2 regions of the Paenibacillus sp. MDV22-iso6 genome follow, and region 1 is predicted to be linked to the other one. Evidence: riboswitches for the same ligand, from Rfam matches in the RefSeq annotation. Region 1 holds a riboswitch; the other holds the start of a gene.
What was found. A riboswitch is a leader RNA that binds a small molecule or an ion and turns the genes downstream of it on or off. The one in region 1 is predicted to bind cyclic di-AMP.

Region 1 (6,161 bases):
TAATAAAGCAAAAAAATACCTTCCAACGGTGGGGTTCACACCGGGAAGGCGATCAAGGAATATAAAAAGGTTAGAAATAACAATTTAATAAGACCATTATACCTGATATTTCTTATTTTGTCACAGGTGCAGGGATTTCGGAAATACATTCGTTACAAACAATTTTACCTTTGAAATAAGTAACGTTCTCTGCATTGCCACAGAAGATACAAGCTGGTTCGTATTTTTTCAACATGATGCGCTCGCCGTCAACATAGATCTCAAGAGCATCTTTTTCACCAATACCGAGCGTACGGCGCAATTCGATTGGAATAACTACCCGTCCCAGTTCATCCACTTTTCTTACAATACCTGTTGATTTCATCATTATAATCAGTGCTCCTCTCAGCTAACGATCATTGTCATTATTCGACATTATTTTATGTTTTATGATACTCATCATACCAACGATTCCCAAAACAGTCAACCTTAAAATTAGCTTAAAATAAAGGCTGTTTTTGATAAGATTACGAGTGGTAAGGGATTGGAAGCCATTTTTCGTATTTAAACATCAATGTCATCTTTGTCGATTTGGAAAACGACAAAACTACCTTATTCGACAAGATTCGTCAAAGCATGTCGAATCCTTGGTGGTATTATACTGAAAAGCGACAAATACAAACGATATTTAAAGGAGTGAATAGACATGGAACAGCGTTTAACGGAAGAAAAGGTGTTTAAAGATCCGGTACATAATTATATCCATGTGCAAGATCCGATTATATGGCAGTTGATCAACACGCCCGAGTTTCAACGTTTACGCCGAATCCGTCAATTGGGAACATCGTTTCTTACTTTCCATGGTGCAGAGCACAGCCGCTTCTCACATTCCTTGGGCGTCTACGAAATTACACGTAAGATTATTTCCCAATTCGAAAGAAGTCACTATTCAGATTGGCCAAAGGAGGAAAAAACAGTAGCCCTTTGTGCAGCATTGCTCCATGATCTTGGACATGGGCCATTCTCTCACTCTATAGAAGAAGCTTTCGATATGAATCATGAGGATTGGACTTGTCGGATCATTACAGGTGATACCGAAGTAGGGGCGATCTTAAGACGGTATGCTCCTGATTTTCCCGAGAAAGTGGCTTCTGTTATTCAAAAAACGTATGAGCAACCTATTGTTGTTAATTTGGTTACCAGTCCGCTCGATGCGGACCGCATGGATTACTTGCTTCGGGATGCCTACTTTACAGGTGTAAACTATGGGACGATTGACCTTGACCGTATCTTGCGTATGCTGCGTCCATATCACGGACGAATTGTGGTCAAGGAGTCGGGCATGCACGCCGTGGAGGATTACTTGATGTCCAGGTACCAGATGTACTGGCAAATTTACTTTCATCCGGTTACCCGAAGTTCGGAAATTATATTGCGGCAAATATTTAAGCGGGCAAAAAGTCTCATACAGCAAGGTTTTCAATTCCGCTTCATGATTGATCCACTACCCCAGTTATTCGCTGGAGATCTATCGGTGGATGAATATTTACAACTGGACGAAGCTTTGATTCAGACGGCATTTATGCAGTGGCGCAAAGAGGACGATGCTGTTCTGAGTGAGTTATGCGAACGATTTATAGATCGCAAATTATATAAGTATGTAGAGATTGAACAGATCGACGTAAACATGATTGAAGAGATTCGGGAAGCCTTCACTGTAGCCGGTCTCAATCCCGAGTATGATCTTGAAATTGATTTTCCAACGGATAATCCGTATGATGTGTTTCGTCCGGATGAATCCACGGACAAGCAGATTCTGCTGCTTGATCGGCAAGACAAGTTACATGAGTTGTCAGAGGTGTCCGACATTGTCCGTTCAATCAGTGGTCTTCATCGTGGAAAGCATCATTTGTATTATCCGCAAAATAAGGTGGATGCGATTGTTCATGAATTACCGTCCCATATACGCCCCTATTTCTCCCATTAAATGATGCGCAATGCTGTTCAAGAATCATGATGTAAAAAAGCTTTCGAAAAGAGCTATTTTTCATGATACAGTAATCTGCTTTAATGGAGAGTACATGTAGATCGACATAATTTTGTAATCAAAGTAATTAGAATACAACCCGATTGCCTAAAAATGAGCACATATAGATATGAAGGAACTTGTTCGTTCTACATGTTGTGCTCAACAAACAATGAAAGAAATATAAAAAAAACATGATCCAATTTAGTAATAGTTATGTTCTGGTTAAGACTGCAGGATGGATTAAATAGAGATAGTCGTTTATTCGACAAGAAGGGAGAAATACAGCATGATGTTGTTCGACACACATACACACCTGGATGCACCACAATTCGACGAGGACCGCGAGGAAATGATTCAGCGTGCTGTGGATGCAGGCGTTGGTCGCATGATTAATGTGGGCTTTAACCGGGAGACCATTCCAACCACGATGAAGCTGGCTGAAACCTATGAATTTATATATGCTGCCGTAGGCTGGCACCCAGTGGATGCAATCACAATGCAAGAGGGTGATCTGGAATGGATTGCATCTTTATGCAAGCATGAAAAAGTGGTAGCCATCGGCGAAATTGGTCTAGACTACTACTGGGACACTTCCCCGAAAGAGGTTCAACATCGCGTATTACGACAACAGATTGGTCTTGCCCGTGAGTTGAATATGCCGATTGTCATTCACAACCGGGATGCGCATGAGGATATTGTAAAGATTTTGCGTGAAGAGAAAGCTGGAGAAGTAGGCGGTGTCATGCATTCCTTCTCTGGCAGCTGGGAAACGGCGAAAATGTGTCTGGATTTAGGCTTTCATCTTTCCTTCGGAGGGCCAATCACGTTCAAAAATGCGAAGCAGCCTAAAGAGGTACTTGAGAAGGTTCCTATGGACCGATTTTTCATCGAAACGGACGCTCCTTATTTGACACCGCACCCTTATCGTGGAAAACGAAATGAGACAGCGCATGTACGTCTGGTTGCAGAAGCAGCTGCGGAAATTAAAGGCATTTCGATAGAGGAAATTGCAGCAATAACGACCAAAAATGCCATGGAACGATTTGGGATTCGTTAAAAGATCGAGCAAAACGGGTGAAAAAGTGAGTTAGGCGGAGTTAATTTGCTTTTTGATCCAAATAAATCAAGAATATTACAATATTTTAACCAAATATTTAGAAAAACGTACTTGAACAACGCTTTACAACATGCATAGAAACAGGATATCATCTTTTCAGTGAATTGTTGTGCGGAAAATTGGACAGATGTTCGGGGGATGAACAAAGGGACACTTTCCGATGAAACAACATTACTTTCATGAATCAGTCTCGCTGAGTCTCCGTTAACGGAGAGCGGGGGAACCAATAGGGCTTAAACATCGGTGATTGCAGCCGATGCGCAACATGCGCTGACCCAAAAGCAGCGTATGAATCTGCGAAGCCGTATTTGATTTCTTCTTTGGGTCTCGGGGTGAATTCAAGGGCGTCCGCCATGAGCGGATGACCGGAGATAGGGCGGCTCTCTTTCGCCCGAACCCGACAGCTAACCTCGCAAGCGGAAAAAGAGAGGCAACCTCGTGCATGAATTTCCGATATTCAGAATCATTCGGAAGCCACGAAAGAGTTCCTCTTAAACTCTTTCTTTGGCTTTTTTGTTTTTGAATAAAAGAAATACTGTCATCATACGGTAAGTATTCAGGAGGATGACATCATGTTGCGAAGATTGATTCATGGTGCAGAACCGGATTATGTTGGTCCGATCTGTGTTCTGTAGAAAATTTGGTATAGTCGCGTCAAAGACATCATGCATTACTTTAGACGGCGAGGCTATGAAGGAGGACGGAGAAGTGGGCACATTCCAACCAGAAGAGACCCATGAGTCACGATCATCCAGTAAGTCTTTCGCGTTGCGGTGGAAGCATGAGAACTTGCGTCAAATGGCATTGATCGCGATTTTCTCAATTGCGCTTACAATCATGATCTTGTTAGTCGTTTACGGTCAGGCCGGGAAACAAATTTCACTGGTTATTGATGGCAAAGCTCAAGCGGTAGAGACTCGTACAGGAATGCTTCAGGAAATGCTGGAGGAGCAGTCAATCACAGTCAGCCCTCACGATCAGGTATCCATGCCCTTGAATGGGGCGATCACAGATGGAGACCGCATCGTTATTGAGCGGGCCGTTCCAGTTAATATTACGGCAGACGGGGACACCAAGACTCTGTATACAACCGATTCATCGGTAAAAGATGCGATTAAAAAATCAGGTATTCAAATTGCAAGTGAAGACAAAGTATATCCGGCGCTTGGAACCACTATTGAAGCGGATATGAAAATCCGTGTAGTGCGGGTAACAAAGCGTACGGTGGAAGTGGAACATCCGATTGCTTATAAAGTGATCAAAACGGCTGACCCTAGCTTGTACAAAGGCGACAATCGTGTCGTTGTGAGCGGTAAAGAAGGCACACTTGTACAGCATATTGAAAAAGTGTTTCAGGATGGAGAATTGGTCTCCAAAAAAATGGTGGGTAAATCGGTCGCAACGAATCGCGTCGATAAAGTGATTGCCATTGGTACCAAAGCCAAACCTGTTGTGAAAGAGCCAGTGATTCAGACGGTATCGGCGCAGACTTCCACGACAAAAACAGCAACAACCACGAACTCGAAGAAAACCGCTGCCTCGGGCAGCAAAGTAATTACCGTCTCAGGCAGTTCTTTTAAATATTCAAAAGTCTTGAAAAATGTATCCATGACGGCATACTCTTCTGAAGAGCCTGGTATCGGCACAAAAACAGCTTCAGGTACTCGGGTAACTGAGGGACGTACCATTGCGGTTGATCCCAAAATCATTCCGATTGGCTGGTGGGTGTATATCGAGGGCCTTGGCTTCCGTCGTGCGGAAGACACAGGTGGTGCCATTAAAGGCAACAAAATTGATGTGTATTATGATAGTGTGAAGCATGCCCTGAACTTCGGACGGAAGAAAGGCAAGACGGTATATGTGATTGGTCCGGTGAAGCCGGAAGCGAACTAAAATCGTTTTACTTTGAAATGGGAATGCTATAAAATATAAGCATGAATGATTCATGCGGAATATGCGGCGGAGGGGTCTGAATTCAGTCTCCCCCGCCGTTTGGCAGAGAAGAGGGATATTCCTCTTCTTTTTGCGTTAGAAAGGAAGAAATGGAACATGATAAAAGAAGTGATCGTGGTAGAAGGCCGTGACGATACCGTAGCCATTCGACGTGCGGTTCAGGCAGATACGATCGAGACTGGTGGGTCCGCCATCAACCAGCGCATTCTAAAGCGGATCGCACTTGCTCAAGAGAGACGTGGTGTCATCGTACTGACAGACCCGGATCATGCTGGTGAACGTATTCGTAAAATCATCGCCAATAAAGTACCTGGTTGCAAGCATGCTTTCATTCCGGAGGCAGATGCTACGCGCAAAGGCGACATCGGAGTGGAGAACGCTTCACCGGAGGCGATTCGTCATGCATTAGCACGTGTACACACGTCATATGAAGGCGCACCCAGTCTGATTGATTGGGAGGATCTGATTGCGGCGGGACTGATTGTGCACCCACAGGCTGCTGCACGTCGTATGGAGATGGGCAATCTGCTGGGCATAGGTTATTGCAATGGCAAGCAGTTCCACAAGCGGTTGAGTGTATTCCAGATTACCCGGGAAGAGTTCTCCGAAGCATTATCGCAAATTGAACGTGAAGGATTGTGAGCGTATGAAAGGCATGGAAGAAACCGTAGAAATTGCAACACCCAAACGAACCAAAGAAATCATTCAAAGACACGGATTTTCATTCAAGAAGAGCTTAGGTCAGAACTTTCTGATCGATCAAAATATATTGAACAAAATTGTAAATGCAGCTGATTTGGACGAGTCCAAGGGCGCACTTGAGATCGGACCAGGGATTGGCGCGCTCACAGAACGTCTGGCTCGGGTAGCCGGTCCTGTAACGGCTGTAGAGATTGATCAGCGATTGATCCCGATTCTGGGTGAAGTGATGCAGCCTTATCCAAACGTTCGTGTGCATCACGGGGATGTGCTGAAGCTGGATCTAGCTGAGTTGTTCCATACCGATTTTGGAACGGTAGATAAAGTGAGTGTTGTAGCCAATCTGCCTTATTATGTAACGACGCCAATCATGATGAAGCTGCT
Region 2 (6,161 bases), on a different contig from region 1:
GGGAAGTTACGCTCCTGCTCAGTTATGGGCTTCTTCAAGTCCGCAAACCGAACCTGCTTCGAAGTCTGATTCTTCCGAAGAAGAACAGTTGACTCTGGGACAGCTCAGACAAAAATATGCGGATACGTTCAAAACCAATGGCCCCTCAACAAAAAAGGTCGCTCTGACTTTTGATGACGTACCTGATCCACGGTTCACCCCGCAGGTACTGGATATTCTAAAAAAATACAAGGTACGGGCTACATTTTTCATTGTGGGAAATCGCGCTGAGAAACATCCGGATTTAGTGAAACGCATGGTGAAGGAAGGGCATATTGTTGGCAATCACAGCTACAATCACCCGGAGTTCAGTAAATTGTCCATGAATGCATTTCGCAAACAAATCTTACATACCGGAGATATTATTCGTAATCTGGCGGGCTACACTCCCAAAATGATTCGTCCACCTTATGGCGACATTAATGAGCAACAGCTGCAATGGGCGGCCAAACAACATTACAGCATTGTGAATTGGAACGTCGATTCCCTGGACTGGAAGGGCCTCTCCAAAGAGGAAGTCAAACAAAACATCCTGTCGGCCGTTAAACCAGGTTCCATTGTTCTGCAACATGCAGGAGGCGGTGTCGGATCGAAGCTGAGTGGTACCATCGAGGCGTTGCCTGAAGTTATCGAGGAATTGCGAAACCGCGGGTACGAGCTGGTGACTTTGGACGAAATGCTGGAACTGCCAAAGGGTAAATAGGTCAAGATCCCTGAAGTTGGATATTCAAAAGGGTGTTCTTCCATCACATTATTGTGATGGAAGAACACCCTTTATTGTTTAATTTAGATATAGTTGGAGTCACATATGATGATGTGCAGCTACGCTTTGATTTTATTTCAAAATGTAAAGTTCAACATCCTGAATACCAAATGTGCTCACGGATTGCTTGCTGCCAGGAATAAAGATATCGATCTTGTGACCTTTAATGGCACTACCCACATCACGAGCCGTTGCGACAAATGCCTGTTTTGGCAGTCCGGGATGTGTATGACCTGTCACCAGTACCTTTGTACCCAATGGAATGATACTCGGGTCTACTGCAATGGTACCCAATTCAAGCGGATTACCGAAGTAATCCACAGCACCCCATCCTCCATTTTCGGAAGCGTCTGCGGAGTATGCTGTTGCTTTGACGTCGACAGCTTTGCTGTAATCAAACGTTTTACCCCAGGCTTGTACAACTTTACTATCTGCATTAACGTCAAGGCTTGCGGCAGTTACCGTTTTGGCCTCCGTTTTAGCTGCTGCAGCAGAAGCTGTGTTCGTTGTTTTACCAGGGATCGTAATTTTCAAACCACCATAAATGTTGTAAGCTGAAATGTCATTGTTAGCTTTAATAAGAGCGTTAAGTCCAACTCCATATTGTTTGGATAAGGTGTAGAAGGTATCCCCCTCTTTGGCCACATGAACTGAATCAGCATGAGCCGGAACGGCCTGAATGAGCATTGCTGCTGTCAGCAAAGCTGTTGCTGTTTTGGCTATACGTTTCTTGTTAATCATGGTCTTCCTCCCTCATTATGCCTGCGAAGTTAGTTGTCGGATTCGGATGGAGGAAACCACCCTATAGGTTCAATTACATTAATAATTTATGTAGCCCTAATTCACCCCAAGCCGTGTGCAAATGATTCTTCCCCAAGCACACTCTGCATCGTTACATCCCCCACACTCCCAACTCCGGAAGTTTCGGCAGGAACAAATATATCACAACTTTGTAACCAAGAGTCGTAGTAAATGTTACCATCTGGCTAATTCACTTCAATATTTTTGCTGAATTCAAGCGACTTTTTCAAAAAAATGTCTATTTGAGCTTATATCGTTGATGACAGAAACGTTACTTTTTATGTAAATCCGTGCGTATTCACACGCAACAAAACAATCCCTGCCGACAGGTCGCCGACAGGGATCTATGAGGGAATAAGAATTCTCATCCACAGTATATATTTTGCATTTTCATCCAATTCATCCTAATGATGACTCGGATGTATTAGAGCACTTTAGCAAGGAAGTCACGTGTACGTGCATGCTTAGGCTCACCAAACACTTCAGCAGGTGTTCCTTCTTCTACAATAACCCCACCATCCATAAACAGGATGCGGTCCCCTACTTCGCGTGCGAAGCCCATCTCATGCGTTACAATAACCATGGTCATGCCGCCCTCTGCAAGCCGCTTCATGACATCCAGTACTTCACCGACCATTTCAGGGTCCAGTGCTGAAGTAGGCTCGTCAAACAGCATGACATGCGGCTGCATCGCAAGCGCTCTTGCAATAGCGATCCGTTGTTTCTGTCCTCCGGACAGCTGATTAGGATAAGCGTCTTTTTTGTCAGACAGGCCAACCGTCTTCAGCAAATCTGCGCAGATTAGTTCCGCTTCCTGTGCAGATTGTTTTTTCACTTTAATGGGAGCAATCGTAATGTTCTGCTGCACCGTTTTGTGCGGGAACAGATTGAAATGCTGGAATACCATCCCCATTTTTTCACGAGTTGCATTAATGTTGTGTTTAGGGTCAGTGATCGAAACTCCCTCAAAGTCAATCTCACCGGAAGTAGGCTGCTCCAATAAGTTAAGACAGCGCAAAAAGGTACTTTTCCCCGATCCGGACGGACCGATGACCACGACAACCTCGCCTTTACCAATTGTTACGTTAATGCCCTTGAGCACATCGTTATTTCCATATGATTTGTGTAATTGTCTAACGTCTATCACTTGCACTCAACTTCCTTTCCAGTCGACCCAGCAGCTTGGACAAAATGAACGTCAGCACAAAGTAAATGGCCGCTGCAATCAGGAATGGATTCATTCCTTGGTACGTAATGTTTTTGACTACACTTGCCTGGTACATAATGTCCACCATACCAATAACCGAGATGATGGAAGATTCCTTGATAATGGTCACGAACTCATTACCGATCGCCGGCAACACCGCTTTAAACGCTTGTGGAAGCACGATGAAGCGCATTGCCGCACCTCTGCCCATTCCCAGGGAACGAGCTGCTTCCAACTGGCCTCGATCCACACCCTGTATACCAGCGCGGAAAATCTCGGCAAGATAGGCACCACTATTAATGGATAGTGTGATAATTCCCGCCTGAAGAGCCGAGAAATTAATTCCAAAGGTCAATGAAACACCGTAATAGATAATCATCAATTGCACCAGCATTGGCGTCCCACGAATGAGCTCAACATAAGCTGTTCCGATCCAGCGCAAAATGGCGATGTCATGCAGACGGAACAAACAGATGATCAGACCGATGATAACACCGAAAAATACACCAAGTGCAGAAAGCAGCAATGTGTACCCTAATCCCGTGGCATAAAAGCTTTTGTATTGCCAAAATACTTCAAAAATATTTTGTTTACTCTTCTCTGCCATCAACTGGCTTGCCTCGGTAACCAACTGATCGATTTTATTTTCGCTTTTCAGACGTTCGAGCGTTCCGTTCACTGCATTCAGCAATTCCGTATTGCCCTTACGAATCCCGATTGCCGCTTCGGCCTGCTCTTCATCCGGAATAGCCGGTGCTAATCCAATCACATCATCCAGATAACCGGCAGCCACCGTATCTTCAACGATCGCAGCATTTACACGATTGGTCTGCAATTGCAGCACGATATCAGATATTTTATCAAGTGCTGTCAGTTTTGCGCCTGGGATTCCCTGGCCAATCGTTTCCTGAATGGAGCCTTTTTGAACACCAATTTTTTCATTTTCCAGATCAGCCATGGTTGGATATTTATCTATATCCGCATTGCGAATCATGATAACTTGCTTTGATTTATAATAGGTATCGGAGAAGTCAATGCTTTGTCTACGATCATCTGTTGGCGTCATTCCCGAGATGACCATATCCACACGACCACTCTGCAACGCAGGAAGAAGTCCGTCAAAACCCATATCCTCTATTACAAGTTCTGCGCCAAGATCGGCAGCAATTTCTTTAGCAATCGAAATATCAAATCCGACAATTTGGTCTTTACCATCAATCACTTTATGGAATTCATATGGTGCAAAATCGGCACTTGTACCGAGCACCAGCTTTTTACTGCCTGAATTGCTTGTAGTTCCCGTTGCCAACGCAACAGGTGCAACCGTAGTAAGCAAGACCACAAGAGCTAGCAGCATCATGGTGTAACGACTAATCAATTTCAACCCTGTTCTCCCCTTATAATACTTTGTATGCTTTCTGTTGTTGATGCCTGAGTCATTATAAAGTAGAATGCATGATTATGCAATGAATTTCGACATTACAAATCCTGACTAGTTTCTGAAAAATAACCGCAACTATGATATAATTATTGAATTATTTTCATTTTTGCTTAAGGAGTCCACCATGACACATACCAAAACACAAATTTTAACTGTAATTGATCAATATGCTTCCCGTTTTAAAGAGATTTCATCATACATTGGTGCCAATCCGGAACTTGGTAACGAAGAATACCTCGCCTCTGCTCGGTTAAAAGAAGAACTTGCCTACCACGGTTTTTCCGTAGAAGCTCCTGTTCTTGGCTTAGATACCGCATTCATCGGTACGTATGCTGCATCCAAACCAGGTCCGACTATTGCCCTGTTATGTGAATACGACGCACTTCCGGAAATCGGTCATGCTTGTGGACACCATCTAATCTGCATGATGAGCCTCGGAGCTGCGGTAGGTCTGAAGTCCATACTGGATGAAGTGGGCGGAACATTAAAAGTATTCGGTACACCAGCGGAAGAAACGCGTGGCGCTAAAGTTCCTATGGCTGAAGCAGGTTTATTTGATGACTGTGATGTCGCGCTAATGGCTCACCCTTACTACGCCTATGAGAAATCTGGAAGCTCCCTGGCTATTGATGCCGTACAATTTGAATTCCATGGGAAATCTTCACATGCTGCTGCAAGTCCACATGAAGGCATTAATGCCCTAGATGCGGTGATCCAGACATTTAATGGCATTAATGCGTTCCGACAACAAGTGAAAAGTACGGTTCGTATTCACGGTGTTATCAATAGCGGAGGACAGGCAGCCAATATCATTCCTGACTATGCTTCAGCCCAATTCTATGTACGTGCCTCGACGAGAAAAGAGTTGAATATTCTCACTCAACGCGTAATACAGATCGCGGAAGGTTCTGCTCTGCAAACCGGATGCCGGCTTGTTACATCTAATTATGAGACTTCCTATGATGAGATGGTCACGAATGAATCATTATCTGCTGCTTTTAGTACTAATCTGCTTGAACTCGGCATTTCTCAAGAGGAGATCGTGAGTGGGAACGACCATGGTTCTATGGATATTGGTAACGTATCCTTGCGTTGTCCTGCGATCCATCCTTATATCCGTGTTGTGGACGAAGTTCATACGCTTCATTCCATTGAATTCCGTGATCTGGCGCTTCAGGAACGGGCCTTGGATGGTATGATCCTTGGAGCCAAGGCACTTGCTGCAACTGCTTATGATGTTCTTACACAGCCTGAATTGCTGCAAACCATTCAAACAGAGTTTAAGCAAGCAAGTCGCTAAGTTTTTCGCAAAATGCTGCGTCTTAACAGTAGGGTGTTCTGCAGGACCTGCATTTGGGGTCTTAAGGAGCGCCCTTTTTGTTATCATAAATACGTATATACGGACACAAGCTGGAAATGCTGTGAAAAGAAAACGTTGAAAAATGTTGAAATTTTTACATTTAGCGGCTGTACTTATGGTTCACATGCTGTCTAACTTGGTTATTTATAGCTATAACTTTATCTTAAGTTCAGGAGGTGTTGTCATGCTGCTCGAAGCGATGTACCACGTTCCCCGCGATAAATGGGCTTATGCTTATAATCCCTCGACGATTCACCTGCGTGTACGAACGAAGAGAGACGATGTACAATATGTGACTGCACTGACTGGTGATAAATACGATTGGAATGGAACCTATAAGGAAATTCAATTGGAGAAAGCGGCTTCCGACAGTATGTTTGATTATTGGGAAACGGCAGTTAAGCCCAAATTCAAGCGTCTGACTTACATCTTCCGTATCACCGCCGGTACCGAAAATATATATCTGGCTGATAACGGAATTCATTATGCTCCCCCGTACCCTACCGGAGGATATTATGAATTTTCCTACATTCATGAAATCGATGTATTT

Region 2: it holds a riboswitch for cyclic di-AMP, as region 1 does, so the genes downstream of both, AC4PM4_RS24205 (3D domain-containing protein) here and AC4PM4_RS29440 (resuscitation-promoting factor) in region 1, are expected to answer to the same signal.

Annotation. Positions count from the first base shown of each region.
Region 1 is NZ_JBZVDZ010000016.1:12,229-18,389, forward strand. It holds gene AC4PM4_RS29425 (AbrB/MazE/SpoVT family DNA-binding domain-containing protein) at 113-367, opposite strand; gene AC4PM4_RS29430 (HD domain-containing protein) at 686-1,966, shown strand; gene AC4PM4_RS29435 (TatD family hydrolase) at 2,295-3,065, shown strand; cyclic di-AMP (ydaO/yuaA leader) riboswitch at 3,307-3,560, shown strand; gene AC4PM4_RS29440 (resuscitation-promoting factor) at 3,834-5,018, shown strand; gene rnmV (ribonuclease M5) at 5,175-5,720, shown strand; gene rsmA (16S rRNA (adenine(1518)-N(6)/adenine(1519)-N(6))-dimethyltransferase RsmA) at 5,725-6,161, shown strand, end outside.
Region 2 is NZ_JBZVDZ010000009.1:109,481-115,641, forward strand. It holds gene AC4PM4_RS24200 (polysaccharide deacetylase family protein) at 1-742, shown strand, start outside; gene AC4PM4_RS24205 (3D domain-containing protein) at 875-1,543, opposite strand; cyclic di-AMP (ydaO/yuaA leader) riboswitch at 1,546-1,742, opposite strand; gene AC4PM4_RS24210 (amino acid ABC transporter ATP-binding protein) at 2,028-2,750, opposite strand; gene AC4PM4_RS24215 (ABC transporter substrate-binding protein/permease) at 2,737-4,194, opposite strand; gene AC4PM4_RS24220 (M20 family metallopeptidase) at 4,376-5,551, shown strand; gene AC4PM4_RS24225 (alpha-glycosidase) at 5,796-6,161, shown strand, end outside.